One region of the Weizmannia sp. FSL W8-0401 genome, then DNA from elsewhere that is predicted to be linked to it. Evidence: riboswitches for the same ligand, from Rfam matches in the RefSeq annotation. Region 1 holds a riboswitch; each other region holds the start of a gene.
What was found. Region 1 has a riboswitch for thiamine pyrophosphate ahead of NSU00_RS07330 (ABC transporter permease). Riboswitches for the same ligand answer to the same signal wherever they lie in the genome.
Positions count from the first base shown of each region.

Region 1 (10,162 bases):
GTTCCGCATCAAGCGTCCCTCCAATATACTTTATGTATCTTTTGCACAGAATGAGGGGGGAATGGATGAACATCCACATTTACCAGGGGAATGAGATCACGCCGGAAGACGGGGATGCCAATATTGTGATCGATGTGATCCGCGCGTTTACGGTTGCCCACCATGCCTTTTTGGGCGGCGTAAAAGAGATATGGCTGGCAGACTCAAAAGAAGCGGCTTTTTGTATCAAAGACAAATACCCGCATGTCTTGCTCACGGGCGAAGGGAACGGGCTTCCGATACCGGGATTTGATTTGGGCCATTCACCGGCCGCCATCGCCAAACAGCCGTTAGCCGGCAAAACGCTGGTGCAAACATCCACAAACGGGGTAAAAGCAGCCTTCCGCGCCCTTTGTGCAAAGGAAGTCTATGTTACCGGCTTTTCGAATGCAAAAATGACGGCAAAATGGGTCCTGCGCAAATGGAAAGGCAAAGACAACGCCCGCATCAACATGATCGCTTCCCATCCGACGGGGGAAGATGACCTGGCATGCGCATTATACATGGAAAGCATCCTTACCGGCTCCGGCACGATAAAGCCGGAATCAGTGATCAAGGAGATTGTAAATGCCAGTGTTGCAAAGAAATTTCTTGATCCCGGACAGCCTGCATTTAACCCGGCTGACCTAGAATTTTGCATCAACGAAAGAGACTGCGGGTTTGTTATGAAAATTGATCCAACAGGAGAATTTCCAACGATCGTGAGGGTTGAAGATGAATGACCATGGTTTGACACTGCCTTTACGCAATGAGAAACCGCGGGATTGCGGAATCACCATCTTAATTGACAATGGCATTCCGCTGAACTTTTTTAAAGATACCATGAACAGTGCAGCCCCTTATATTGATTTCGTCAAATTCGGCTGGGGAACATCGGTGGTTTCGCGCCATTTGGAAGAAAAAATAGATCACCTGAGGCAAAACGGCATTGCCTTCTTTTTCGGCGGCACTTTATTTGAAAAGTTTGCCAGCCAGGGAAAGACGGATCGGTACGTTCAATACTGCCGGCGGTTTGCATGCGAATATGTTGAAATCTCAAATGGCACCCTGCCGCTGTCCAATCCGGAAAAGTGCCATTATATTGCGGAATTTTCAAAGGAGTTTAAAGTGTTAAGTGAAGTTGGCTCAAAAGATACTGCCAAATCAATAGCCGACACGCCGGCGTTATGGCTGGAATCGATTAGCCGGGATTTAGAAGCAGGCGCATATAAAGTGATGACAGAGGCAGGGTGCCATTTGGAAGAAAAAATAGATCACCTGAGGCAAAACGGCATTGCCTTCTTTTTCGGCGGCACTTTATTTGAAAAGTTTGCCAGCCAGGGAAAGACGGATCGGTACGTTCAATACTGCCGGCGGTTTGCATGCGAATATGTTGAAATCTCAAATGGCACCCTGCCGCTGTCCAATCCGGAAAAATGCCGCTATATTGCGGAGTTTTCAAAGGAGTTTAAAGTGTTAAGTGAAGTCGGCTCAAAAGATACTGCCAAATCAATAGCCGATACGCCCGCGTTATGGCTGGAATCGATTAGCCGGGATTTAGAAGCAGGCGCATATAAAGTGATGACAGAGGCAAGGGAAAGCGGCACGAGCGGCATTTGCAACGGGGACGGGGAAATACGGGAGGAGATGTTTGCGGCCATCCTGGACTCGGGGATTCCCCGCGATGCTTTCATTTTCGAAGCACCCAACAAGCAGCTCCAGGCTTTTTTTATCCAACAGCTCGGCCCGGATGCCAATCTGGCCAACATCCCTTTTTCGGATGCCCTTGCGCTTGAAACATTAAGGCTCGGTTTGCGATCAGATACTTTTTTATTGGAGGAGATTCCCATGAGAGAAACGGATAAAATTTTTCATTTGGCGATCCCGTGCAAAGATCTTGATGAAACAGCCGATTTCTATCAGAAATTAGGCTGTAAGGTGGCGCGCCGGTATGATGACCGGGTCACTTTCAATTTTTTCGGGGACCAGCTTGTCTGCCATCTGAGCCCTGAAAAAATAGACCCCAACCCGAAAATGTATCCCCGCCATTTCGGCATTACTTTTTTGGATAAAGCAGCATTTGAGGAAACCCTCCAATCTGCAAAGAAAAACCGCTTGGCATTTTTCCAGGAGAAAATGGTCCGGTTTGGGGGCAGGCAAGAGGAACTTGGACATTTTTCCTCCAAGATCCCTCCAACAACTTGCTCGAATTTAAATATTACCACGATGAAAGCATGGTGTATTAACCAGTCCCATTCATTGCTCAAAGCATGCGATGCGGCTTTTTCCGGAAAGAGCCGCATCGCATGCTTTGCCATTTGGGCCAGGCGATAAGCGTTTTTTCCTGGCCCGAGACGTTTGATCGTTATGTTCAGCAGGATGGCAAAGCCCCGGAGGCCCTTTTTAGGCTTAACATGCAAACCGCAGGCATACAGCTGCGGTTTTTTTGCGGCTTCCCGCAGGAACATGCAGCGCTTGAAGCGAATAACATACTCTGCATGTTCCGCCACCCGGTTTTGTGATCCCATGCTGGCGGAAGCCAAAGCGATTTGGCTTCCAGAATGCTCCTTATTTATTTTCTAAATGGACAAAAGCTTTTGCGGCATTGACATGTGTTTTTGTGATCTTTGTCTGGTACAGCCAATCCGAAACGTCTTGCCATTTTTTCAGGCCCTGATCGGCAATCGTTTTATTTTTTTCGCTCATCAGCGGCAGCAAAATGTGCAGGCTCTTCGTTTCCACATTTTTATCCAGCGGTGAAGAGGCATCTTCATGTTTTAACAAAATGGCAAGCGCCTTTTCCGGATGTTTTTTGACATATTGCTGGCCTTTTTCGGCGGCAGCAAGAAATTTTTTAAAAATGTCTGGCTGCTGTTTCAGCTTATTTTCGTTTGCGATGAAAACGAGTTCGGCATAATCCGGAACACCGTATTTTGCCGGATTGAATGCTCTAACGGGTACGCCTTCCTTTTCCAGCAGCAACTGTTCATGATTAACAAAACCGCCGACGATCGCATCAGTTTTACGGGCTGTCAGAGCAGGGATTAAATCATAGCCAACATCCACTGTTTTCACCTTGTCCGGATCGCCCCCGTCTGCTTTGACCATTGTCCGAACGACTGCTTCTTCCAGCGGAATGGAAGAATAGCCGACCGTTTTGCCCGCCAGGTCTTTCGGTGAGCGGATACCACTTGAAGCTGGCACCATCACACGGTTCAGCGTATGGCGGACGACGGTGCCAAAAGATTGGACCGGAATATTCTCATCGCGCGCGATTAACACTTGGGGTTGATAACTTAATGCAATATCAATTCGATTCGCAGCCGCAAGTTTTAACGGGTCATTTGTGTCAGAAGGCATTTTGATGCTGACATCAAGGCCCTGCGCTTTAAAATAGCCTTTTTCCTTGGCTACATAAAGAAAAGAATGAACCGCATTTGGATACCAATCCAGCATGATCGTTACTTTTTGCGCATGTTTCGTTGCTTGCTGCGAATGATTGCTGCAGGCACCTAGCATACACGCCAGTACAGCGACCATTACCCATCGTTTCTTCATTGAACATCCCCCTAAATTTTTGTTCTGTTTTTCAATAAGCTTTTTTCCATCCCATAAATAAGCAAAAATAATCCCATGCCGAGTGCAGCCAAAAGAAAAACGGCCGAAAAAACAGCGCCCGACTGCAAATACCCAGACATTCGCTTGCTAAAAAAGCCAAGCCCCGCAGTTGCGCCAAGCCACTCCCCGATCGCTGCCCCGCTGACACAATATACAACCGATAATTTCAAGCCGGATAAAAATTGGGGAAGGGCCATCGGGACAGAAAGTTTTCGGAAAATATCCCAACGGCTGGCGCCCATTGTCCGAAACAAATTCAGATAGGCGGGATCGACGGTTTTTAATCCGTCAAAAGTGCTGATTACAATCGGAAAGATAGCCGTTAACACAATAATCGCTACCTTGCTCCAAACTGAATAGCCGAACCACATCATAAAAACAGGTGATACGGCGACAAGCGGGATCGTTTGCGAAATAACAAGAAACGGATAAAAGATTTTTTCAGCCGTTTTGGAGACATACATGATGACACCGATCATCACTCCACCCGCAACAGATAAAAGAAAACCGATGCCGACTTCCTCCACTGTCGCAGGCAAATGCACATTTATTAGTTGCCTGTGATTTTCTATGAAAGATGCATAGATTTGGGTAGGGGACGGCAAAATGAAAGACGGGATCACCCCTTTCTGTATGACCCACTGCCAGCCGGCTATCAAGACCAGCATCGTAACGCAAAAAAGTCCGTAATCCCCCAGCCATTTTCGCCACTTCATTTAGGAAACCTCCTTTCATCCGAACTTCCAATATGTACAAGCTGCAAACCGTTCCAAAGCCCGTTCAACCATTTGAATTTTTTCCTGCTATAGCAATCTTCCACCTACTTTTTGTTTTTATTTCTTCCTGCCCGTCGTCATTGACGAGGTTTTTCCGGTTACCGCCCTAAAAGCAGCTATTTTCCCTCCCTTCCAACAGAAAAAAGCCAGGCCTGTAAAAGACCTGACTTTAATAAGCAAGAAAATTTCCCAAAATCCCTACTTTCCTACGCCGGCATGATCCGGATCAGGTCCAAAGGGTTGAAAAACCAAATGTTTTTCTCTCAGCCCGCCAATCCGGGCACCCCTAGTAGTCTGAAATATTCACTTTCTTCCATTATAGGCTTTCTATTTGCCTGTGTAAAGTGGTGCAGGCTTTTTTTAATTCAATTTTCTTTCTTCCCTTTCTGCCCTCCTGCTGTTTGGAATAAAGGAGCCAACATTACAGGCCCCGGTAAAAAGAGATCCTGAACATCGGGAAAAGTTCGCGCTAACTGAAGGATTCCGCTTTCTCTCCGGCTTTCCCGTTTTAAAAATGGGCCTGATCGTTTTTTGTACCATGATACTGGCCTTGCAAATTTCCGATTCCCAGGCCATGATATTAATAACTAAAACTTGAAAGTACGAAAATCGTGCAAACTCCTTGTCGCCACTGCGGTTATCCCGTCTAATTTAGAGCTAAGCTGCTTTAATTAGGTGTTTTTGATAGCTGACAGATAACTTTTTTTAAATTGCTCAAAGTAGTATTTAGTACTTCTTCACAAAGGATATACTCATCCTTAAAAGCTTCTTTAAATAAATCAATCAATTGTTGAATCGCTTCTGCGAAGGTGATGTCAGTAAGTTCATCAACCATGAGATAAAACAACTCACCCAGGGTCCGATCATCTACCTGTTCACGGTGTTGGACTGCAAGGATTGAGTAACCAATTGCGACAAGAGCGGTATGTGCAAAGATACCGTCATAAGACAATCCTTGATATTTTGCCAGGCGGAGGTACTATTTACACATCTTGAAGTATACTTCAATCGACCAGCGCTTTCCGTAAAGCTGAATAACTTCATCTTCAGAGAGCCGGGTGTCCGTTGTCGCCAAGACAAGGTAATCATTTCGTTTATTGCGGTTGCGGATATAAACGAGTTTGACTGGCACCGACGTTTCCCCGTCAACTGCTTCAACAAGAACGGATAACAGATAGCGTGAACGTCCGCGACGTTTCTTCTGGGTGTTAAAGATCGTTTTCACATCCATCAGTCCACCGTTGAACTGGTAATAAACTTTCTTAGAACGTTTCACCATGGCTACTCCATGAAGTCCCATTTCACGCAACTGATGAAACATCTTAGGGCTAGAAAACCAGGAATCAAACAAGACGTAGGAAGCATTCACTCCTTGAGACAAGGCTGATGATAACAATTCCAACACTACATTGGTTGCTTTGCGCTGTGCCTGAATCTTACGCTTTCCTGAAAATGTACGGCCGTCAATGGATTTTGGGCTGCACACTTGATTCTTGCCAGAAAGCAAGGAAAAGTTAACAGGAAGGAATGTATTGCCGTCACTCCAACCGAGTTGAAGAAACCGAAAGCCACGGGTATGTTTGTGTTTCGCATGGTCAAACTGAAACGCCGCAAGTTCAACATACTTTGCGCTGGCTCGCTCATACATGGAATCATCCACAATGAATACATTCCGGCGTGTTGGTTCGGTCAAGGGTTCGATGAACACAATGATACGGCGGCAGAGCAAAACCAAGAACTTTTGCCAATTGATTTTGCCGTTATTCAGCAGATTACGGAAGGTCTTATCTGAGAATCCGAGCTGATCTTGATGCTTCAAATAATCACGGTATGCAGATCTGTTTGAGAAAAGTGTACTGATCAAATAACAGAACAGCGTTCGAAATGGAACACCTTTTGTCTTTACAGCGTTTGAAACCTTCGCAATTTGAGATAAGCGAAAACGCAAAAAAAAAATGCTTCGATTGAAGATAAAACTTCAAGAGACTGATGGTCGTTTTGTGTTATAATTTTCATAACATGAACACTCCTCGATTAATTGTTAGTTAGCACTTCAATTATACCGAGTTTCCAGTGTTCATGCTTTTATTTTTGCTCTAAACCCTTGTAAGACAAGTAATGAGAATGAATTTTAGTGTTTCAAGTTTTAGACGATAATCTATAAAGCCCAAACCTGTTTCTAATTAAAGCGGGTTTGGGAAACTTGATTACTATTTTTTGTAAAGTTCCCCTACCGCACACTTCATTTTTGTTTAACAAGACGATGAATCATAATAAAAAGCCGCAGATTATAATCTGCGGCTTACTTTGGCCCGGCAACGTCCTACTCTCGCAGGGGGAAACCCCCAACTACCATCGGCGCTGGAAAGCTTAACTTCCGAGTTCGGGATGTATTCGGGTGTGGCCTTTCCGCCATCATCACCGGACCTGTATAATTTTGGGATGTGTTCCCTGAAAACCGGATGGGAGAAAAAACTGTAAACGGAGAATAGCTTTGGTTTCTAACTTTGAAAATTGTCTAGCTCCAGCGCCTATCGGCTAGCGTATTTCTGCGCTTTCTCCCTACGATAAGCGGGCATCGACTCGCCTTTAGGGGCTCGCCGTGTTTCCTTTATCTCAGTCGAAAGCTCCGAAATCCGTACGCCGATGACCAAGGCGCTTCCGCTTTTCTATTGTCCAGCTCCGGTGCCTAGCCCCTCGAGGTCGAATAACCTGCCCGTCACGGAGCCAAAAGACGGCTCCATGCCGGTCAGAACATTCGCTTGTCGGGGCTAAACAAGGCACCTTCGCTTTTCTATTTGGTTAAGTCCTCGATCGATTAGTATCCGTCAGCTGCACGCGTCACCGCGCTTCCACCCCGGACCTATCAACCTGATCATCTTTCAGGGATCTTACCAGTTAAACTGTGGGAAATCTCATCTTGAGGGGGGCTTCATGCTTAGATGCTTTCAGCACTTATCCCTTCCGCACATAGCTACCCAGCGATGCCTTTGGCAAGACAACTGGTACACCAGCGGTGCGTCCATCCCGGTCCTCTCGTACTAAGGACAGCTCCTCTCAAATTTCCTGCGCCCGCGACGGATAGGGACCGAACTGTCTCACGACGTTCTGAACCCAGCTCGCGTACCGCTTTAATGGGCGAACAGCCCAACCCTTGGGACCGACTACAGCCCCAGGATGCGATGAGCCGACATCGAGGTGCCAAACCTCCCCGTCGATGTGGACTCTTGGGGGAGATCAGCCTGTTATCCCCAGGGTAGCTTTTATCCGTTGAGCGATGGCCCTTCCATGCGGAACCACCGGATCACTAAGCCCGACTTTCGTCCCTGCCCGACTTGTAAGTCTCGCAGTCAAGCTCCCTTATGCCTTTACACTCTGCGAATGATTTCCAACCATTCTGAGGGAACCTTTGGGCGCCTCCGTTACCTTTTAGGAGGCGACCGCCCCAGTCAAACTGCCTGCCTGACACTGTCTCCCACCCCGGTAAGGGGTGCGGGTTAGAATTTCAATACAGCCAGGGTAGTATCCCACCGATGCCTCCGCCGAAGCTGGCGCTCCGGTTTCCAAGGCTCCTACCTATCCTGTACAAGCTGTACCAAAATTCAATATCAGGCTGCAGTAAAGCTCCATGGGGTCTTTCCGTCCTGTCGCGGGTAACCTGCATCTTCACAGGTACTATAATTTCACCGAGTCTCTCGTTGAGACAGTGCCCAGATCGTTACACCTTTCGTGCGGGTCAGAACTTACCTGACAAGGAATTTCGCTACCTTAGGACCGTTATAGTTACGGCCGCCGTTTACTGGGGCTTCAGTTCAGAGCTTCGCCTTGCGGCTAACCCCTCTCCTTAACCTTCCAGCACCGGGCAGGTGTCAGCCCCTATACTTCGCCTTGCGGCTTCGCAGAGACCTGTGTTTTTGCTAAACAGTCGCCTGGGCCTATTCACTGCGGCTTCCCGGGGCATACACCCCAAAAAGCACCCCTTCTCCCGAAGTTACGGGGTCATTTTGCCGAGTTCCTTAACGAGAGTTCTCTCGCTCACCTTAGGATTCTCTCCTCGCCTACCTGTGTCGGTTTGCGGTACGGGCGCCTTTCACCTCACTAGAGGCTTTTCTTGGCAGTGTGGAATCAGGAACTTCGGTACTTTAATTTCCCTCGCCATCACAGCTCCGCCTTGGCGCGAAGGATTTGCCTCCGCACCGGCCTAACTGCTTGGACGCGATCAACCAGTGTCGCGCTTGCCCTATCCTCCTGCGTCCCCCCATCGTTCAAACGGTGAAGAGGCGGTACAGGAATATCAACCTGTTGTCCATCGCCTACGCCTTTCGGCCTCGGCTTAGGCCCCGACTAACCCTGAGCGGACGAGCCTTCCTCAGGAAACCTTAGGCATTCGGTGGAAGGGATTCTCACCCTTCTTTCGCTACTCATACCGGCATTCTCACTTCTAAGCGCTCCACCGGTCCTTCCGGTCCGGCTTCAACGCCCTTAGAACGCTCTCCTACCACGGACACCAAACGGTGTCCATCCGCAGCTTCGGTGATACGTTTAGCCCCGGTACATTTTCGGCGCAGCGTCACTCGACCAGTGAGCTATTACGCACTCTTTGAATGATGGCTGCTTCTAAGCCAACATCCTGGTTGTCTAAGCAACGCCACATCCTTTTCCACTTAACGTATACTTTGGGACCTTAGCTGGCGGTCTGGGCTGTTTCCCTTTCGACCATGGATCTTATCACTCACAGTCTGACTCCCAAGCATAAGTTTTTGGCATTCGGAGTTTGTCTGAATTCGGTAACCCGATGAGGGCCCCTCGTCCAAACAGTGCTCTACCTCCAAAACTCTCCGCTTGAGGCTAGCCCTAAAGCTATTTCGGAGAGAACCAGCTATCTCCAAGTTCGATTGGAATTTCTCCGCTACCCACACCTCATCCCCGCACTTTTCAACGTGCGTGGGTTCGGGCCTCCAGCAAGTGTTACCTTGCCTTCACCCTGGACATGGGTAGATCACCTGGTTTCGGGTCTGCGGCCTCATACTCTTTCGCCCTGTTCAGACTCGCTTTCGCTGCGGCTCCGCTTCTTCAGCTTAACCTTGCATGAGACCGTAACTCGCCGGTTCATTCTACAAAAGGCACGCCATCACCCGTTAACGGGCTCTGACTACTTGTAGGCACACGGTTTCAGGATCTCTTTCACTCCCCTCCCGGGGTGCTTTTCACCTTTCCCTCACGGTACTGGTTCACTATCGGTCACTAGGGAGTATTTAGCCTTGGGAGATGGTCCTCCCGGATTCCGGCGGGATTCCTCGTGTCCCGCCGTACTCAGGATCCACTCGGGAGAGAACGAAGTTTCAGTTACAGGGCTTTTACCTTCTCCGGCAGGCCTTTCCAGGCCGCTTCACTTACCCCGTTCTTTTGTAACTCCCATATGAGTGTCCTACAACCCCGGAAGGCAAGCCTTCCGGTTTGGGCTGTTTCCTGTTCGCTCGCCGCTACTTGGGAAATCGCAATTGCTTTCTCTTCCTCCGGGTACTGAGATGTTTCAGTTCCCCGGGTGTGCCCTTCCTGCCCTATGGATTCAGGCAGGAATCCTGTCCGATTAAAGACAGGGGGTTTCCCCATTCGGAAATCTCCGGATCAAAGCTTACGTACAGCTCCCCGGAGCATATCGGTGTTTGTACCGTCCTTCATCGGCTCCTAGTGCCAAGGCATCCGCCGTGCGCCCTTTCTAACTTAACCATAAAAGGTTTAAATCCAAA
Region 1 is NZ_JBBPAG010000001.1:1,537,404-1,547,565, reverse strand. It holds gene NSU00_RS07355 (2-phosphosulfolactate phosphatase) at 66-761, shown strand; partial or broken gene NSU00_RS07350 (phosphosulfolactate synthase) at 754-1,266, shown strand; partial or broken gene NSU00_RS07345 (phosphosulfolactate synthase) at 1,276-1,854, shown strand; partial or broken gene NSU00_RS07340 (VOC family protein) at 1,867-2,264, shown strand; gene NSU00_RS07335 (ABC transporter substrate-binding protein) at 2,587-3,576, opposite strand; gene NSU00_RS07330 (ABC transporter permease) at 3,588-4,352, opposite strand; TPP riboswitch at 4,599-4,710, opposite strand; partial or broken gene NSU00_RS07325 (IS4 family transposase) at 5,070-6,428, opposite strand; rRNA gene rrf (5S ribosomal RNA) at 6,723-6,838, opposite strand; rRNA gene NSU00_RS07315 (23S ribosomal RNA) at 7,211-10,142, opposite strand.

Region 2 (10,162 bases), 880 kb from region 1:
TTGTATCTTGGGAGATAGTCTCTATGCATGTGAAACGGTATTTAATCTGTGCAGGGCGCACAAATGGAAATATATATGCAGATTTAAGGAAGGGAGAATTAAAAGTATCTCGACGGAGTTTAAGGCAATAAAAGAGCTGGAACAAAGTAAGGATCAGAATTCATTAGTTTGGGTGAATGATATTGCCTACAAAGACAGAACGGTCAATCTGATGGAGGCCACAATGAAAACAGAGGATGGGAAATCGAAAGAGTATGTATTTATAACGGATATTAAAATCACGAAAAAGAACGTGGAACGACTCATCGCTGCAGGAAGAAGCCGCTGGAAGATTGAAAATCAAGGATTTAACGAACAAAAAAATAATCGTTACAATATAGAACATGCCAATAGCCAAAACTACACAGCCATGAAAAATCATTATTTATTAGTTCAAATAACAGATATTATTAGACAGCTGTTTGAAAAAGGTTCGTCAATCTTAAAAGCACTCAAAAAAACGGCAAAAGAAAAATCCTCAAATCTGTTGGAATCGTTTCGGACACGTATTTTAACAGACGAGGATTTCACCCATTTAAGTAAGCCAATACAAGTAAGGTTTACTTAATGGTTATATTATAGCAAAGGATGTGATGTAAAAAAAGGTTTTTTTGAAGTTATCCACAATTTTAAAAAAGAAATTTGCAAATTCGGCTCTTTTTGACTTTGAAAGCAGAAAAAATAGATGGAAAAATTTTCTAAATGTGGATAAGTCATTTTATCATAAAACATCTAAAAATTGATGAATTTACTCTTCAGAACTGTGATCGTGTCTTACATCTTGAAGATGGCAAGCTATTCTGGTAACATTAATAATCAGGGCTGTCAAGCAATCTTGGCGGTCCTCATTTTTTCAGATTTGACCTATCTTTTTTATAATTAAGGCAATAAACATAAGCAGGTGAAAACCTTGTCGATAAAGAAACGATTAATTTTTTCAAATATAGGGATGGTCGTTATTCCGATTATTGGTATCTTATTAGTAGAAATCATATTGGGATACTTTTTATTTGTGGTTTTTAACGGGAATCCCCACGGCACGGATTTAACCCTATTCATTAGTTTCCGATTTATTGCAATGGCCCTAATACTAGTCGTAACAAATGGATTACTAACTTATTATGTTTCCAAAAGCATTCTCATCCCCATCAAAAAACTGTCCATTGCGGCAAAGAAAATCAGTGAGGGTGATTTAGAATATAGTGTTGAATCCAATAAAAGGGATGAACTTGGTGAGCTTTGTAATACATTTGAAGGAATGCGTCTGAAACTTAAAGAAGCAAAGGATGCTCAGATACAATATGAACAAAATAGGCAGGAGCTAATTGCAAGTATTTCTCATGATTTGAAAACACCCTTAACCTCCATAAAGGGCTATATAAAAGGAATTCAGGATGGAGTGGCAAATACCCCGGAAAAGTTAGAGCGTTATCTGAACATCATTTATAAAACGGCAAATGATATGGATGGACTCATTGATGAATTATTTCTATATTCCAAGCTGGATTTACATCGACTACCATTCCATTATGAGGAGGTAGATCTGTACCCTTTTTTCGCCGATTTTGTTGATGAATTGGCATTCAACCTGGAAAAAGAACAAGGTACTGTAACCCTTATTGCAAATAAGAATGATTCCTATATAGTGAAAGCTGACAGAGATAAATTGAAACGTGCTGTTACAAACATTATCCAAAATAGCCTGAAATATATGGGGAAGAGTGATAAAAAGATCCAGGTACTGTTATTATCCAAGTCCAATGAGGTCATTGTAGAAATAAAGGATAATGGCATCGGCATAAGGAAAGAAGATATGCCCCATATTTTTGAAAGTTTTTACCGTATCGATACTTCGAGAAACTCTTCCACTGGCGGCAGTAGGAAAAGGGACAAGTATTTATTTCAAACTAAAAAAGGTGATGTAAATGCCAAAAATATTAATCATCGAGGATGAACGAATAATTGCAGAATTGGAACGGGATTATTTAGAGGTTAATGGGTTTGAAAGTGATATTGCTACAACTGGTGAAAAAGGATTAGAACTAGCAATGACGCAAACCTATAACCTTATTCTATTGAATTTAATGCTTCCTGGAATGGATGGATTCGAATTGTGCAAAAAGTTAAGAGAAACATTGGATATACCCATATTGATGGTAACAGCTAGAAAGGAAGATATAGACAAGATTAGGGGATTTGACCGAGGTGCTGATGATTATATCGTAAAGCCATTTAATCCGAATGAATTGGTAGCAAGGGTAAAAGCACATATTTCAAGATATGACCGTCTAATTCATCGTGAACATCAACAAGATGACCTCCAAATAAGCGGCCTTCTTATCCAAAGTGAATCAAGGCGGGTAATAGTAAATGGAGAAGAGAAAACATTGACCGCTAAAGAATTTGACTTACTACAATTTTTGGCGACAAACCCGAACATTGTATTCAGCAAAGAACATTTATTTGAGCGTATTTGGGGATATGACTCAATTGGAGATACCACAACAGTCACTGTTCATATTAGGAAAATCAGAGAAAAAATTGAGGAGGATCCTTCTAATCCAAAATTCATAGAGACTATTTGGGGTGTAGGTTATCGGTTTAAAAAATAGATTAGACCAGAACGCACCTAGGAAAGGATTGAAGAACGCTTGAAACCTTGTCGCATAAGGGGTGGGATCCTGGTTGTCCCTATTTAGGACACCATTTTATTTAGACAATCAATGGCCTCATTGATCAGACCCCTATAAGGCTGCGGTCCAAAATCAATTTGGATCGCAGCCGGTAGCCTTTAACCTAACAACTTATGATAAATCGATTTAGCCTCAGAAATATCCTTTGCTCCGTGAATCAAGACCCTGCCATCTTTAAAAATGATGATTCGGTGCGGACCTGTACGATAGGATAGAAGATAAGGATTTCGCTGAACAGTTCCCCCTTGGTTTGAAAGTATTCTTTCTAAGGTTTCTAAATCACGTGTGACCGGAGAGGGGGGGCGTATTTGAACAGTATCTCTTCCACATAGCATTGTCGTTTTTGTTTGGTTTTCAAATGTCAAAAACGGGTAGGAGCGGTTGTTTCCACAAGAAGGGCAATCTTCTTTCTTTAATTTGTCTACTTTTATTGTACGATGTTGATTTTTCCATAAATCAAACGAAACGAGTTTATTTCGCAATGATTCCAAGTCACCAACCAAAATTTTTAATGCCTCAGTGATTTGATTGGCAGCAACCATATTAACTGCCGGACCAATAATACCAGCAGTATCACAAGTTACCCCTCCAAGTGGTACTGTTTCTAACAAACAAGAAAGGCAGGGAGTCTTTTCAGGAATAATCGTATAGGAGACTCCATAGCTCCCGACGCAGGCACCGTAAATCCATGGCACTTTGTACTTCTGTGCTATGTCGTTTATCATCATTCTGGTTTCAAAGTTATCTGTCCCATCGATTATAAGGTCCGCTTTCTGTGCCCATTTCTCAAGTTCTAACACAGAAGCATCTGCGACGACTGCCTCGATGGACACGGAGGAGTTGATGGACGTTAAACGATTTTTGGCCGCAATTGCTTTTGGCAGTCTTTTTTCGGCGTCTTGTTCAGTATATAATTGCTGCCGCTGTAAATTTGACCACTCTACATAGTCCCGGTCCACAATCGTTAGTTGACCAATACCAGCACGTACAAGCGCTTCCGCATTTGCGGAACCAAGTGCCCCAGCTCCTATGATGAGGACATGTTTCGTTGAAATCTTTTCCTGCCCGTCTTTTCCGATTGGAAGGAAGAGCACTTGGCGTGAGTATCGATTATTCACCCGATGCTCATTCCTTCCATTGGACTGCTCGCAGCGGCATAGCGTTTTTTCTCGATACGGCCTGCTTCAAATCCTAACCGTCCAGCTTCGATTGCTAACCTCATGGCTTTTGCCATTTTAACAGGATCAGTTGCTAGTGACACCGCCGTATTTAATAAAACGCCATCGGCACCTAATTCCATTGCCAAAGCCGCATCGGCAGGCGAACCAATTCCAGCATCCACTATAACCGGAACGACAGCTTGTTCAATGATAAAACTTAAGTTAACTGGATTAAGGATGCCTTGACCAGACCCGATTGGAGAGGCACCTGGCATAACGGCGTGACATCCAATCTCTTGAAGCTTTCTGGCTAATACAACATCGTCTGAGGTATAGGTGAGGACAATGAACCCCTCTTTTACCAATTCTTCTGTAGCTTTAAGGGTTTCAATTGGATCTGGCAGCAAAGTTTTGTCACAGCCAATGACTTCCACTTTAATCATGTCGCATAGACCCGAAGCTTTTGCCAGTTTTGCAATTCGAACCGCTTCTGCTGCTGTTTTGGCACCAGCCGTATTCGGCAACAGGGTATACTTTGAAGTGTCCAACTGTTCTAAAAAGTTCGGCTGATTTGGTTCAAAAATATTCATCCGCCGAACGGCAAATGTAAGGATTTCCGTTTTCGAAACTTCAACCGCTTCTTTTTGGATTTCATAGCTTGGATATTTTCCAGTTCCAAGCAATAAACGAGAATGAAAGGATAATGGACCAATTTTTAACATATCATCCGCCTCCTACAAAATGGACAATTTCAATTCGATCTTTATCAGATAATCTAGTACGCTGGTGTTCTGTCCTTGTTAATATCTCTCCGTTGATTTCGACAACGACGACTTTATCATGAATTTCGTAGTATTTAAGTAAATCTGTGACAAATACAATCTGTTCTGGTAATGAAACGGACTCACCATTTATTGTAATAACCATTATAGACCTCCTAATGAACCTTTTGCTTGTTTCGATCAATCCTGAAAGCGGAGAGAAGCGTATCATCTGGATGGCCTTCCAATAAATCAGCTATCAGTTGACCAGTAACCGGGCTTAATAAAATACCGTTACGGTAATGCCCCGCTGCAATAAACAATCCCTTCTTAAACGGATGTTCTCCTATGTACGGGAGGCCATCCCCTGTTTGCGGCCGAACACCTGCCCATGCTCGTTCCCACTTGGCATCTTTTATTTGGGGAACCAATTGGATCGCTCTCTCTACTAATGAAGCAATTCCCCCAAGCGTCACTTTTTTATCAAACGTATTTTCTACCTGGGTAGCACCAATAAAGATTTCACCATTCCGCTTTGGTACAAAGTAGCATCTCTTATCGGAAAAAATCGTTCTCTTCAGGATAGGGGTATCAGATTTAACGGAAAAGCATTCGCCCTTTACCGGATAAACCGGCATGTCTATCCCTGTATCCTTCATCAACTGTGCTGACCATGCTCCCGTTGCAAGGACAACCTGATGGCAATGGATGTCACCGGAAGTCGTTTTAACCCCAATGACACGTTCCCGTTCATAGATGAACGAGAGGACTTCCGTGTTTTCAAGAATTTCCGTTCCAAAATGAATCGCTGCCTTTGCAAAGGCCTTCGATAAGGTTGCCGGCATGACGTGGCCATCATTAGGAAGATACATGCCACCAACGATGTTAGAGGAGAGGGACGGCTCCATTTCCAAACATTCATGAGAATCAAGCCACTTTATGGCTGGATCCCAATTTTGCTGGAAGGTCACCTGTTTTTTTACTTCCTCTGCGATAGCATCGGTTTCGGCAATTTTTATGATCCCTTTTTGGTCAAACTCTATATCGATTCCAGTCATTTCATACAGTTCGTTTGCAAGTTCAGGAAACATAGCTTGGCTTTTTAAAGCGAATTGGAACAGTGGACCGTCTTGTTCTATCTCCGCTTGTGCCGCAAGCATTCCCGCTGCCGCACTAGAGGCTTCACATGCTAATTGTTTCTTCTCAATTATGGCTACTTTTCTTCCTCTTTTTGAAAGTTGATAGGCGATAGAACTTCCGTTAATTCCGCCGCCTATCACGACAACATCAAATGTACGCGTCAATTTTTCCATCTCCATTTATTAAGGCATTGTAGTAATCCTTAACTGCTGATAAAGGATCACGAGCCTCAAGTATTCCTGACATGACGGCAATCCCTTTTGCACCAGCGTGAATAACACTTTGGGCATTTTCTGGCGTTATACCGCCAATCGCAATCACCGGTATGTCTAGTTGTGCCACTTTGGCTAATTGTTTTAGCCCCTTGGGTATCTTTCCGGGCTTTGAGCCGGAAAAAAAGATGTGGCCGAACAAGACGTAATCCGCACCATCCCGATTGGCTTTTACGCCTTCACGATAGGAATGAATCGATCGGCCAACTTTAAGAAAGGGAAACATGGTTTTGACAATCGAAGTTTCCAAGCTATGAAAGGCTAGCTGAACACCAGCTGCTTTCGCTGCCAAAGCGACATCTACCCGGTCATTAATGATCATTTTGGATAGGGGAATGTTTTGCGCTAGATACTCAATTATCTGGTAAAGTTCCCGTGCCGTTTTTTGTTTTTCCCGTATGTGGATGGCCGTTACGAACGGGTGAATATCGGTTAATATTTCATGTAACTGTGCAACGGGCATTTTGCCATTCGAGATCACATGTAATTCTTTAATACCGTTAGAAATTTAGCTCACCTCCTTGGAAAATTTCCACATAAATGAACCTAATGAAAAACAAAAAAGCCACTTTCTTCGGTAAGAAAATGGCTGATGATTTGAAAAGAAATCAAATATCCTGTTTCCACTTTCCTACGCTGGTATTACCCAGATCAGGTTCATAAGAGTCCCGAAGTATACTTCGATCTCAGCCTTTTAAAAAAGGCACCTCTAGCGGATGACTTCGTGTATTAAATTGTAAATATTGCCTATAGTTTAATAATACCACATATCTAGAAAAGGTCAACAATTTATATAGGCAGTTTGTCTTCTTCCATGCCCGGAAATAACTGTAGTAGACAAAGGCAGGTCCCGTGAAGCAAAATGTCTCGATAGAACATCGAGTCTTTTTTCAAGTATATGATAAAATCATCAAGTCCCCTGTCTTCCGGTCTGGCATTGAGTTGAGAAACTTCAAATGCACCGTGCAAAAACCTTATTACTCAATTATGTTAACTAGAAAATCGTTCCTTCTCCGGGTTCATTTTTCTTATAGACCGATCTAATAGTGGAATGAGGGCAACAAGGATAAAGCTTATTCCGCCAACTGTAGCAACCATTTTATATCCAAAAATCTCAGCCAAAGGAACTGCCATCACCTGACCAATGGGGATTGTAATAAAAGCTCCTAAGTCATCAAAAGCAAGTACCCGTGAAAGTTTATCACGTGGAATCGCTTGCTGTAATGTTGTATCCCAGCCGATTCCAGAGATCGTTTGTCCAACCCCCGCGATTGCTGTAACAATTAATAAATAAGGTAATGCGAATCCTTGGCCAAGGACGATCAGAGGTATTCCACCGAAAGCAACGGCAATCAAACTGTCCCGAAGAGGATACCGGAGTTGTAATTTCAGCATCACTAGACTAGCTATAAGAAGACCCACTGCTTTTATACTTAATGTTAGACCCCATCCAGTTGAACCAATGGTATTTTTAGCAATAATGGGTCCAAGCACTTGCCACACACCCATTTGGACTGCATTTATTAAAGCAAAAGCTCCCGTTATTAACCAAATCCAACGACGCCTTCGAAAGTAACTCCACCCCTCGCGCATTTCGTGCATGAACGAAGTTTTCGAAACAACAGGATGTGAAGGAATATGAACTCTACTCATAAAAATAGAGGCGATAAAAAAACTAATCGCATCAATTGCAATCCCCCATCCTCCTCCGAAAATTGCTACTAAAGTCCCTGCAAGAGCAGGACCAACAATTTTAGATGCACTCCGTGATAAATTTAACAGTGAATTAGCTTGTTTGATATGTTTTCTTTCCACCAATTCAGGGATAATACCTCGCATTGCAGGGGAAGTAAAGGCTCCTAATATACCATTTATAATTGCCAATGGGAAAATCGTATATGGATTTCCGCCTGCAAGGACGATAATGGCAATCCCCATTTGAGAACATCCGGAACCGAGGTTACTTAGGCGTATTAATTTATCTCGTCTGTAACGATCAGCAATACTGCCGCCGATAACCAGCATCAAAATATTAGGGAGAACCGCAGCCGCAAGTATATACCCCAATAGATGTTGGCCCTGCTTAACTTGAAGAATTGCAAAAGCAAGAGAAACAGGAGTCATCGCACTTCCGAATAAAGAGACTGTTTGCCCTAAGAAAAACCACTTGAACTTTTCACTAAGTGATAAAGTATTAAATATTGACTGATTTCTCAAGGCGAGCCCTTCTTTCAATTGTTATCGGATAGGACCCCTTTGTATGAGACTTTCTTTTGGTAAATGTCTGATCACTTTTCCAGCCATCAATATTCTGCTTGCCTGTATATTCTTTTTCATTTTAAAGGTGGACCCTGGTTTTCCCAAACAGTTGCGGTTCAGATAGACTCTCTATATTTTCGAGCGAACGTCCTGTCGTTTTTGGCGCCAGTAGTGCGATATCCAATACGACAATCAGCATTGCTATTGCAACAATAATAAACATCGCTGTTGCACCTTCATTTTCCAGTACCGGGAGCAGCATAAACGGCATAAGGCCGCTCATAATACGGCTGATGCTGTATGCCATTCCGGTAGCACTCGCACGGATTTCAGTTGGAAAGATTTCCGCCTGCAGTACGTGGAAAGCATTTGAAAAGATATTGCTGCAAAGTGTATAGGCAAATCCAAATACAATGACCAGAAAAGGCGAACCGCCGATTCCAAATAAAACGCCAAATACACCCATACAAACAGCGGAAAAGCACACCAGCCATTTACGGTCCATTTTTTCGATAAGCGGAACAGAAAGTAATGATCCGAGCGGGTAGCCGATAAATGACAAGGCGATATACTCCAGTGAATGCGTGACAGTGTAGCCTTTTGATGCGAGTACAAGCGGCGCAAGCGTCCCAAAGCCGTAGTAGCCAATCGTTTGGAAAATTTGAAAAATGTAAAGCATGACCGTACTTTTCCATAATCTTTTTTGAAAGACAGCACTCAAAGTACTTCCCTTTGGCATTTGGTCTGCAGGCTCAGGTTGTAATTTTGAAACCATCCCGGCCTCTTTCTTTCCTTTCTGAAATCTCTCCAGTAATGCAACTGCTTCCTGCATTCTTCCTTTAGTGGCAAGCCAGCGCGGAGATTCCGGAAGCGTACGCGCCGCCATCAAGACGAAAACACCCCCTGCCGCCCCAAGCAGGAACACCCATCTCCATCCATCCAATCCCATGGGGCTTAAAGGCACAAGGACACGGGAAAGAAATCCTTCAACAGGAACGGCGAGAAAACCAAGCGTATACGCCCAGGCAATATATTTCCCGCGTTTTACCGACGGAATCAATTCGCTTAAATATGTATCACATAACGCCGGCTGCGCGCCCAGACCCATTCCTGCCAGGAACCGGAAAAAGATGACCGTGACGACATTCGGGCTAAAGGCAATGAAAATAGTAAAAAGACTATAAATGCCGATATTTAGCATAAAAGCCCGCTTTCTGCCGTAACGGTCTGCAATATGGCAAAGGAAAATAGCCCCGATAAACATCCCCAAAAAGCTGGAGCCCAGCAGCAAAGGCATGAGCGAAGCCGAGACATGAAATTCTTCACCTAATACACTGGAGAGCACACCTGCAAGAAATAACTCAAAAAACTCGAAAAATAATCCCATTCCAATTACCGCGGTTGCCCGTTGTTGCACTTTTCCTACTGACAGCCTGTCCAACTGATGTCCGATCGTCTGATTCAACGGTCATACCTCCCTGAATTGTCATTTTCTTTAGCTGAATGAAACTTCAACTTAATTGAAGCGGTTGCTAATATTGTATGGATTTCTAACATTGCAAAAATTAAATATCTCTATATTAGTATTTTTTATTCAGCTCGTCAACCCTTTTTGCAGATTTTTTAGAGATTAAAAAAAGTTGAACCTTCTATTTTTGGCAATCAACAGGTATCCCAAATGGAAGGCGTGAAAGCGAAATGCAACAGCAATATTCGGGGTCCCATAAACGATTTCTTATAGCAAGCAATCCTTTAAAAAAGCGGAGCTGCACAGAAAAAGAACATGTATTGTGACCGGTAAAATGATGGTGCAGCTCGGCCATGTGAAAAATTGCCAC
Region 2 is NZ_JBBPAG010000001.1:2,418,101-2,428,262, forward strand. It holds gene NSU00_RS11910 (transposase family protein) at 1-607, shown strand, start outside; gene NSU00_RS11915 (sensor histidine kinase) at 950-1,993, shown strand; gene NSU00_RS11920 (response regulator transcription factor) at 1,965-2,651, shown strand; gene NSU00_RS11925 (thiazole biosynthesis adenylyltransferase ThiF) at 2,831-3,850, opposite strand; gene NSU00_RS11930 (thiazole synthase) at 3,847-4,614, opposite strand; gene thiS (sulfur carrier protein ThiS) at 4,616-4,819, opposite strand; gene thiO (glycine oxidase ThiO) at 4,830-5,957, opposite strand; gene NSU00_RS11945 (thiamine phosphate synthase) at 5,941-6,546, opposite strand; TPP riboswitch at 6,677-6,786, opposite strand; gene NSU00_RS11950 (MFS transporter) at 7,056-8,282, opposite strand; gene NSU00_RS11955 (MFS transporter) at 8,404-9,789, opposite strand.
Region 2: linked by a shared signal. The riboswitch ahead of NSU00_RS11945 (thiamine phosphate synthase) and the one ahead of NSU00_RS07330 (ABC transporter permease) in region 1 are both predicted to bind thiamine pyrophosphate.

Region 3 (10,162 bases), 780 kb from region 1:
CTATACAAACTGAATTAGGTAAAGCGTTTGAATACGCTTGTTTACAGTCGCTGAATAACGCTTTAAGCGGAAAACAACAAATAGTAATCGAACAGAATAATGCATTAGACGTGGCAAGGGATAAATATGATAATGCTGCTACAGAAATGAAAAGCCAGATGGATTCGGGTGCAGACGCAGCGACAAGGGTGATCCTGCGTCTGGAACCCCAACTTACAACTCCTTTATCAAATGTCCCTCTTTATTTTGCTATTCAAGAGGATGCTAGAGGGATTGCGGGAGATGTTAGAGATGTGCTTTGTATTAGACGGCAAAATGATTGGGAAATCGGATTGAGTTGCAAACACAATCATACAGCCGTCAAACACAGTAGATTGTCCGCAAATATTGATTTTGGAGATTCTTGGCTTGGTATTCCTTGTTCGCAAAATTATTTTGATGAGATTACCCCATTATTTAATGAATTACAAAAGTTAAAAGTACAGGGTGAACTTTGGAGGGATATTGATGACAAAGAGGAGCGTTTTTACGCCCCCCTTTTGGAAGCATTTATGCGAGAACTGAAAAGATTAAGTCATGGGAATCCTAAAGTTCCTGAACGCTTACTTCATTATTTGTTAGGGCGAAATGATTTCTATAAGGTGATTACTCACGATCGTAGAAGAGTAACGCAGGTAATGGTCTTTAATATTTATGGAACATTAAACAGAAATGCAGGAAGAGTGCGTTCAATCGTAAATGTTCCTCAATTGAATATGCCAAATCGATTCTTTGACATTAGTTTTAAACCAAATTCACGAAATACTATTCTAGTCACATGTGATAATGGTTGGACAGTAAGCATGAGAATACATAATGCAAGTTCCCGGGTTGAACCAAGTTTGAAATTTGATGTCCAACTGACAGGTGTTCCACCTACCTTGCATAGTCACTATGAAGCGTGGTAATGTTTCGTGTAGTATCTAAAGAGTTTCGTATAGCAAAATTCAACCAGCATTTAACATATCTATAAACTAAGTAACTACATATAAATAAGTAACTACATACTAAAAAACAGGAGCCTTACTGGCTCCTGTTTTCTTTAACAGCTCCTTATTTCGTGTCTAGTTTTATGGGTCCATTATAGTGTTCGGATAATCTTTTTCTGTAATAAATACTTTATTATGTATTTTCACCAGCACCTCATGTGTTGCCACATACACTTCGGACATGTGGAATGTGTGTCTGGCGCATTTGGTTTTAGATGTGTAAACACCAACGATACAGAGCCCTGATTTTGTGAAAATCAACCTTTCCAAAAGCAGGGCTATTTTTTATCCGAAATCAAAATCTCCCAAAGCCGACTTATTACCGGGATTATAATGAATAAATATGATTTGCAATTTTTCGTTTTTTTCTTTTCGCTGAAGTATAATAAAATTAAAGCTGGATAAAATGAGCTAAACATTGCTATTTTGTTACCGGATGCAATAGCAATCATGATGAAAAATGGATGGCTTGGACTTAAACCTGAGCCAGCTCTGAGGAGTAAAAATTTTTCGTGATAATTTAACTATCCCCCCCCAAAAATGCGGCTAAATATGTAATAATTTAAATAATTAGAGCTTGCTGGACGAATATTTTGGCATGGCTTAGTGACAAGTCGAATACAAGCTAAAATTTGATTCGTTCAGCAAGCCCTAATTAAACTTGGCTGTTTTGAGGGGGTTTTTATTTTGGTTACTAGAAAAGAAAAAAGAAATCGTGAAAAAGAAGCAAATTATTTTTTCGAGTTCCTTAAAATTCAGAAGCATTTTTTCAAAGACCTGATGAATAACCTAAAAAAGGTAGCAGACCACCGACATCAAAGCTATATCACTTATGGTCCAGAGGTCCTTTTATTTACGATGATGTTGAAAAATATGACCGGCCTAAAATCCATGAGAAACATGAGTGAGAGTTTTAATAAAGAAGAATGTATTAAAAATGTAGGGAAGGTGTTAGGCTTAGATTCTCTTGAAGAACTTCCACATTATGATACAATTAACGACTTTTTATCTGGCTTAGATGTAAATGAATTAGAAAAAATTAGAACGTATATGATTAAAGAATTATTGAAAAAAAGGTCTCTCGAGTCTTATCGAATTGAAGGAAAGTACTGGGGTGTCATCATTGATGGAACTGGATTACACACCTTTCATGAGAAACATTGTAAACACTGCCTGAGACGGGCATATACAAATAAAGAAACAGGAGAAACGAACGTACTTTATATGCACCATGTACTTGAAGCCAAGCTTGTCGTGGGGGATATGGTCTTCAGTATTGCCTCCGAATTTATCGAAAATGAATCAGAAAATGTTTCTAAGCAAGATTGTGAATTAAAAGCCTTCGACAGGCTGGCAAAGAAAATAAAAAAAATATTTAAAAGACTACCGATTTGTATCTTGGGAGATAGTCTCTATGCATGTGAAACGGTATTTAATCTGTGCAGGGCGCACAAATGGAAATATATATGCAGATTTAAGGAAGGGAGAATTAAAAGTATCTCGACGGAGTTTAAGGCAATAAAAGAGCTGGAACAAAGTAAGGATCAGAATTCATTAGTTTGGGTGAATGATATTGCCTACAAAGACAGAACGGTCAATCTGATGGAGGCCACAATGAAAACAGAGGATGGGAAATCGAAAGAGTATGTATTTATAACGGATATTAAAATCACGAAAAAGAACGTGGAACGACTCATCGCTGCAGGAAGAAGCCGCTGGAAGATTGAAAATCAAGGATTTAACGAACAAAAAAATAATCGTTACAATATAGAACATGCCAATAGCCAAAACTACACAGCCATGAAAAATCATTATTTATTAGTTCAAATAACAGATATTATTAGACAGCTGTTTGAAAAAGGTTCGTCAATCTTAAAAGCACTCAAAAAAACGGCAAAAGAAAAATCCTCAAATCTGTGTAGCCGTCAAGTAAAATTGAACACTTTTTGCTAATTAATTTTGAACACTTTTTTTCATAAAAATGGATGATCGATGTTTCATACGATAGCTGTCATCGTTCCTAAAATGGATGACTTCTGCTCGGTGTAATAATCTGTCCAAAATAGCTGTCGTAATACCTGGATCCCCCAATAGTTCACCCCATTCATTTGGGCCCTTATTAGAAGTTAGAATGACAGAAGCATTGTCATACAAGTCGTTAATTAAATGGAAAAACAAATTTGCCTCCCGTGAATCCATGGCCATGAACATCAAGTCATCAATGATGACCAGGTTTGAATCCCGGATGCGCTTCATTCTTGTTTGCGATTTTCGGGTAACATCTTCCGTCTTCAATGTTTGGATAAGCTGCCCCATGGAGATAAAAGAAACTTTGTAGCCCTGATGAATTGCCTCTATCCCTAATCCCGTTGCCAAATGTGTTTTTCCTACTCCAGGCGGTCCCAGAATAATTAAATTAAAAAGCTGATCAAGCCATGTGAATTCTTTTAACTGATTGATCTGTCTCCTACTTAGCGATTGTTGCTCGTCTACTTGGAATGCATCTATTGTCTTGTAAAACGGAAACGTTGCCCATTTTAATCGTTTTTCAATCAATTTCTCATCTCGGCGTTCCAACTCATAGCTAGTCAGATGTTCCAGAAAAGTGCGGTATGTCCAATCTTGTGATTCAGCTTCTTGAATCAGAGATGGCAAATGATTTGCCGTCTCTGATAATCGCAATGTTCGAAGCTGCTGCTGAAGTTGTTCAAGTGACTGTGTCATACTTTGTTGCTCCTTTCAACACATCCAAATATTGTGCTAATTCCCGGTTCTCCGGCTGTGTATCCAGAAGTGAAGGTTCTATGCCATGCAATGCCTTAATCTCCTCTTCTGCCCGTTTAAATTCCTCTTTTTGTTGCTGCTGTCGCTGAATGAATGCCAGTACGTCACTATATTCACTCGCACTGTATATCCCACGTTTGATGCATTCGCACAATGCTTCATCCCTAGTTCTTTGATCAGAAGCTTTAGACATCTTTAAAACGATTCCCAGCTGATCCCGAACATAACGTGGATATCTGTGATGAATTTCTTCCAGAAAAGCTTTAGCCCTTTCTTCATCTGTAAAATACGAAGATACAGTGGAAATATACGCAGCTATCCCTTTAGTACGATCTCGTGTGTGCTGCCTATCTTGTATAAGTTTTCCTCTCTCGAATGAAATGATATGGTTGGCAATAACTGGCCCATCTGTTTGTTCACGTATTACCAGACGATTCTCAGCTGTTATTTCAATATAGACATCTTTATCTTTTTGATAGGTTCCGAGAGGAACCGAATAGCGATTGGATTGATAGACGATCGTATTGTCCTTACGCACTGTTCTTGTTATACTAGAATTAATACTTGTAGTAGTAATTTCTTTGATAACCGGTTTGAGGTGTTGCTTTTCCAATGTAAACACTTCAACTGGCCTTTTTTTTGTTGTATTATGCACTTTTCGGTTCCCAGTCCTCTCCAGCCAGGATATGCAGCTTTCATTCCATTGATCAATATTTTGAAAGATGCGGTGTTTGGCGAAATTGCCCTTCACATAACCAACGACATTCTCAATTCGCCCTTTGCTTTCCGGGTCAGCTTTTCTGCAGAAATAGACCTTCAATTTTCTCGCTTCCCGATAAGACTGAAATTCCTTTGTCAGAATTAAATCTCCCGCATTCTCGTTTACCATGAGCAGGGCATCCTGATCATATACCAGTTCATCGGTCATCCCTCCAAAGTATTGGAAAGCGTGCTCATGCATGCGAATCATATCTTTTGTCGTAAAAGGCCTGTCCAGCCATTCAACATACTTATATCTAGAATGCGATAACACAAAGCTTATAAAATACAATTTTACACATTTACCTTGAGGCGTTTTCTGATTGGTTTTCCCGAAGTCTACCTGAGCTTGTTGCCCCATTGGCGGGTCAGGTATCGCTTGATAAACCCGTTGATGTGTCTCTTTTGGTATGGCATATTTTTCACGAAGTTCTTTGACATAACTACGTACCGTACTTTCCCCAACAATTAGTTTAGGGTAGTGCTCCATCAACCAATCATGGATCTGTGCCGAAGACACATCTGGGTTTTCACTCAGCCAAGTATGAATAATCATTTCATAAGCATCGAGCTTCTTAGTTCGAGTCTTTGTTGAGGCCTCCCACAAAGCCATTTCTTCCGGAGACTTTTCCAGATATTTATATACTGTGGTTCTTGATATACCAAGCTTTCTGGCTATTCTTCTTATCTTAAATCCTTGTTCTTTTAATTGCTTGATCTTCATGTACATTTCCCATTTGTCCACCTTTACTTCCTCCATAACAATATAAATCAAACTATATTATTATATCGTATCGAGGGAATTATTATCAGGGGAATAACGTCGATGCATTTGATAGGTGTTGCCCCTCCCCGGGGCAACACCTATCAAATGCAAAATACCTGCCCCCATATCTCAGTAAAAGTGTTCATTTTTATCTAGCAGGAATGGTCTACTTTAGTTTAGCATTCACAATCTGTTGGAATCGTTTCGGACACGTATTTTAACAGACGAGGATTTCACCCATTTAAGTAAGCCAATACAAGTAAGGTTTACTTAATGGTTATATTATAGCAAAGGATGTGATGTAAAAAAAGGTTTTTTTGAAGTTATCCACAATTTTAAAAAAGAAATTTGCAAATTCGGCTCTTTTTGACTTTGAAAGCAGAAAAAATAGATGGAAAAATTTTCTAAATGTGGATAAGTCATTTTATCATAAAACATCTAAAAATTGATGAATTTACTCTTCAGAACTGAACCTGAGCCATGTGGAATGTGTTTGCGTTTTAAATTTGATATAATGAAGAAATAAACCACCAGGCGGTGAGAGGTTTTGAGGGTGAGCCGTGAAGAATTAAAGCGGATGATTGATCAAATTCCTGAACAAGATGTCCTTGAAGTGTATGATTTTATTGAATTTTTAACCTTCAAGCGGGGAGAACAAGCACTAAACGAAAAGGAAGTTGAATATCTGGCAAAAGATGAAGAAGTTGTTCGTCAGGTTCAAAAGAGTCGCGAAGATCGGCGAAACGGACGCATTTTCAGCAAAGAACAGGGGCTTAAGTATCTTCGGAGACGTTTCAAGGAGTCTTAAGCGTGGACAAAGAGTATCGTGTATTTTGGTCACAAACTGCGCTGGACGAATTGAGCAATATTCGGGGATACCCTTCAGATGTAAAAGAAAGAAATAATATAAAAATGGATTTTTGAATTATCTACAAAACGATTAATAAAAATTAAGTCTTTTTAGTAATACTCACCAGCATCTTATCTGTTACTTACGTAAATTTCGGACAAGTGCAGTTTGCCACACATTTGTTTTTGACGAATGAAGCCTAAAAAATATGAAGCCCTGAAATGGGAAACTTTACTTTTCCAATTTCAGGGCTTCTCTCACTGAGGTGCCGAACGCCGGGATTATTTTCTATCCCGAAAATTTATCCTTATTTTCATGGTCTCGGATTGAATCCGCCATCATTCGGGCGATGACAGCCCTTATATTAAATGTTAGAATAAGGTAATCTCATATATTCATAGGGGGACAAGATGGTCAAATTTGGATTTAAGTGCGTGATCTCTTTTGTAATGGCTTTCGCTTTTGTATTCCCCACTTTTTCAAATGGTTTGTTCATCAAGGCGCATGCAACTTCCATTACTGTCAAACATGCAACCAGATCGGTGAACCTTGTTTCGAAAGCATCAAGCGCCGGCAAAAAAGTTGGCACTTTGCCCGGCAATGCACCGGTATTTGTCACCGGTTCGTCGGGCAGCTATTACCGCGTTCAATTTCAAAATAAAACGGCCTATGCGTATAAAAAATATATGGCAAACGGCAGACCAAAGGCGTGGTATACCGGCTATGCTGCTGATACAGTGTATTTGCACGACATTCGTACGGGAAAAACATTGAAAAATACGCTTTATCTCGCAACGCCGGTTACCGTTTATGCGAAACAGGGCCACTGGCTGACCATTGGTTATGCAGACGGCTATTACGGATATGCCCAAACTTACGATACCCATATTGTCCGCTACGCCAAACGGGGAATAGATTTATCATATTTGCAACCATCCGGGACAAACGGGATTGATTTCAAAAAAGTGAAAGCGGCGGGTTTTAGCTATGCGATTATAAAAGCAAGTGAGGGAACCGATTTGCCAAAAACGGGCACCGAGGATTATTTTGTCCAGGATGTTAAAGCGGCAGCCAAAGCCGGTTTAAAAGTTCATGTTTATCACATGTTTGACGCCACTTCCATAACGGCCGCGAAACAGGAAGCAGACCATTTTGCGCAGAGGCTAAGTCCTGTGAAACAACAGATTGGCTATGTTTTTGTGGATGTCGAATACGAGAATCTATCGAAAAACAAAGATACTTTAACCCGCTATGTGGATGCCTTTATCACCGAGTTGAAAAGCAAAGGATTCCAACATACTGGGATCTATACGTACTACGATTTTTACAAGAATCGTTTAAATGCATCGAAACTGCCCAAGGGGAATCTATTATGGATTGCACGTTATAACGCAACGCTCGGCATGCAGGCTGACGTTTGGCAGCATCGTAAAACAAACTGTAAGATCAACGGCGTAAAAGGAAATTTTGATTTCGATCTGACTTACAACAAGGCCATTGGCGGCTAAGGTTTTTTGTAAAAAATGGAACGGCAGATAACCAAACAGTATTTGTTTGTGTACATGATGGATAAAAATAAAACGCGGGGCATATGTATGAAATGGGTTGAAGTTCATGCGCATTTTCCGGACGTGGTGTCTGAATGGAAATGCCAGCCATTGATGACATTGAAAACGGTAATGAAGGTTGGAAAGTCTAGTAAAAGCGCGTGCAGAAAATCAAAATCGCGAATGATGTATTTTTCAGGCTGGGGTGCAAAGAAGCGTATCAGATTTCAAATGGATAGCCATGTACCTCTAGTATCTATTGAAATGAAATACAAAGACCAGGGACCTACCATCAGGATGAAACCAGGTCTCCCAACAGCGGAAGACGGCTGTTGGGAGACCTTTATTTTTATGCGCGTGTGAAGAGGGGCCCTTCTGCCGTGGCGTTCGTTGCCTGTACTTTTTTGCCCTTATGGATTTGTAAGCAAATCTTCCAAAGCTTGCCGGAGCGTCGGGAACATGAATTCAAATCCTGCCTGCATGAGGACTTCCGGGCGTACATGCTGGCCTTCAAGCACAAGGCTGCTTTTTTGCCCGAGTGCCAGTTTCAAGGCAAAAGAAGGTACGGGAAGCCAATGCGGCCGGTGTAAAACAGCACCAATGGTTTTGCCAAATGCCTTCATCGTTATAGGCGAAGGGGCAGTGACATTGACCGGGCCGCGGATGTTCTCATTTTTAATAGCAAATAAGATCGATCTTACTACGTCTGTTATATGCACCCACGAGACCCATTGATTGCCGGAACCGACTGTGCCGCCAGCAAACCATTTATACGGCAATACCATAAGGGGCAGTGCTCCGTTTTCCTTTCCAAGCACAACGCCGAATCTCAATAAGACAGTACGGATGGCATGTTTTTCTGCTTGCTTCGCATTGGCTTCCCAACCCGATACCGTCCTGCCAAGAAAATCATTTGCCCTTTGCAATGATTTTTCAGTATACACAGCATTGCGTGATGGCGGATAGATGCCGATTGCACTTGCATTGACCAGCACTGCCGGTTTGCGCGGCATGGCAGACAGGATGCGCAACATTTCATCTGTTGCGCACATCCGGCTTTCATAAATTTGTTTTTGGTGTTTGGCACTCCATCTTCCATCGTTTATGGACACGCCGGCCAAGTTGATGAATACATCCGCATTCCCTATTTCATTTTCGGGAGAAGCATCTTCCACCAGCCATTTTACATACTGCACACGATTTGCCGGCTGCTTGTCTTTCCTTGTTAAAATGACCACTTCATGCCCTTCGCGAAGAAGCATATCCGTTAATTTCCGCCCGATAAATCCGGTCCCGCCAGCGATCACAATCCTCATTTTTGCCCTCCGTTCTGCAAATTTCTCCACGGTTTGCAACTTAAGTCAGGAATAAATGGGCACGAATGATGAAAAATCAAGGTTTCCAACTCATTCGTCCTTGTTTATGGGAAAAAGCCTTCTGTGATGTTCCCGGAGCTGTCCCGATATTAAAAAGTTAATGGAAGACGACATTTTAATCAAGATTAGGATGATAAATCTCCTGTTGCACAAAATTCGGGACTATGATATGGTAAGAGTAATGAAAATGAATATTCATAATAGTCTACTAGGGGCGCCGGGTTGGCTGAGAAGTACCCTTTGAACCTGATCTAGTTCGTACTAGCGTAGGGAAGTAGGTGATGAAATTACACCTGATGATTTGTAATTTATACACCCGCTTTCCGATGGAGGGCGGGTTTTTTATTTTGAAGCTGCTTAGGGCAAAGGGAGAAACCAGCCTGCAAACCGCAATCGGTTTCCCGGTAAACAAGGAGGAATCATTGTTGAAACGATCTTTTACAGAAAGGCTATATCAAAATGTCCAGCCGATTTGGGAGAAAAACCATAACCATCCTTTTGTCGTGGGACTGGGGAACGGAACTTTAGAAAGAGATAAATTTATCTATTATTTAAAGCAGGATTACGTATATTTAGTTGAGTACGCAAAACTGTTTGCCATGGGTGTTGTGAAAGCGGGTAACCTGGACATTATGACGAGATTTGCTGCGGTTCTCCATGAATCGTTGCATTTTGAGATGGAACTGCACCGCCAATACGCTGCCGAGTTTGGCATTACACGCACGGATTTAGAAGCAACTCAACTAACGCCGGCCAATCTTGCTTACACAAGTTATATGCTGCAAGTGGCCGCCAATGGAAGCTTGGCTGAACTTGTTGCCTGCTTGTTGCCGTGTGCCTGGGATTATTGGGAAATTGGGAAACTGCTGAAATTAAATCATCGAGACACATTGGAGACCAATCCTTACAAGAAATGGATCGAAACCTATTCTTCAGAAACGTTCGGCTCCGGAACGCAGTGGTTAATTGACTTAATGGACCAACTGGCAAGCGGAAAATCAGAAACGGAACTGGCAGTCTTAGAACACCATTTCCAAATAGCCTCAAAGTAT
Region 3 is NZ_JBBPAG010000001.1:753,592-763,753, forward strand. It holds gene NSU00_RS03465 (HaeIII family restriction endonuclease) at 1-947, shown strand, start outside; gene NSU00_RS03470 (transposase family protein) at 1,716-2,981, shown strand; gene istB (IS21-like element helper ATPase IstB) at 2,982-3,752, opposite strand; gene istA (IS21 family transposase) at 3,736-5,331, opposite strand; gene NSU00_RS03485 (hypothetical protein) at 5,891-6,145, shown strand; gene NSU00_RS03490 (GH25 family lysozyme) at 6,598-7,695, shown strand; gene NSU00_RS03495 (hypothetical protein) at 7,783-8,097, shown strand; gene NSU00_RS03500 (TIGR01777 family oxidoreductase) at 8,145-9,050, opposite strand; TPP riboswitch at 9,311-9,400, shown strand; gene tenA (thiaminase II) at 9,392-10,162, shown strand, end outside.
Region 3: linked by a shared signal. The riboswitch ahead of tenA (thiaminase II) and the one ahead of NSU00_RS07330 (ABC transporter permease) in region 1 are both predicted to bind thiamine pyrophosphate.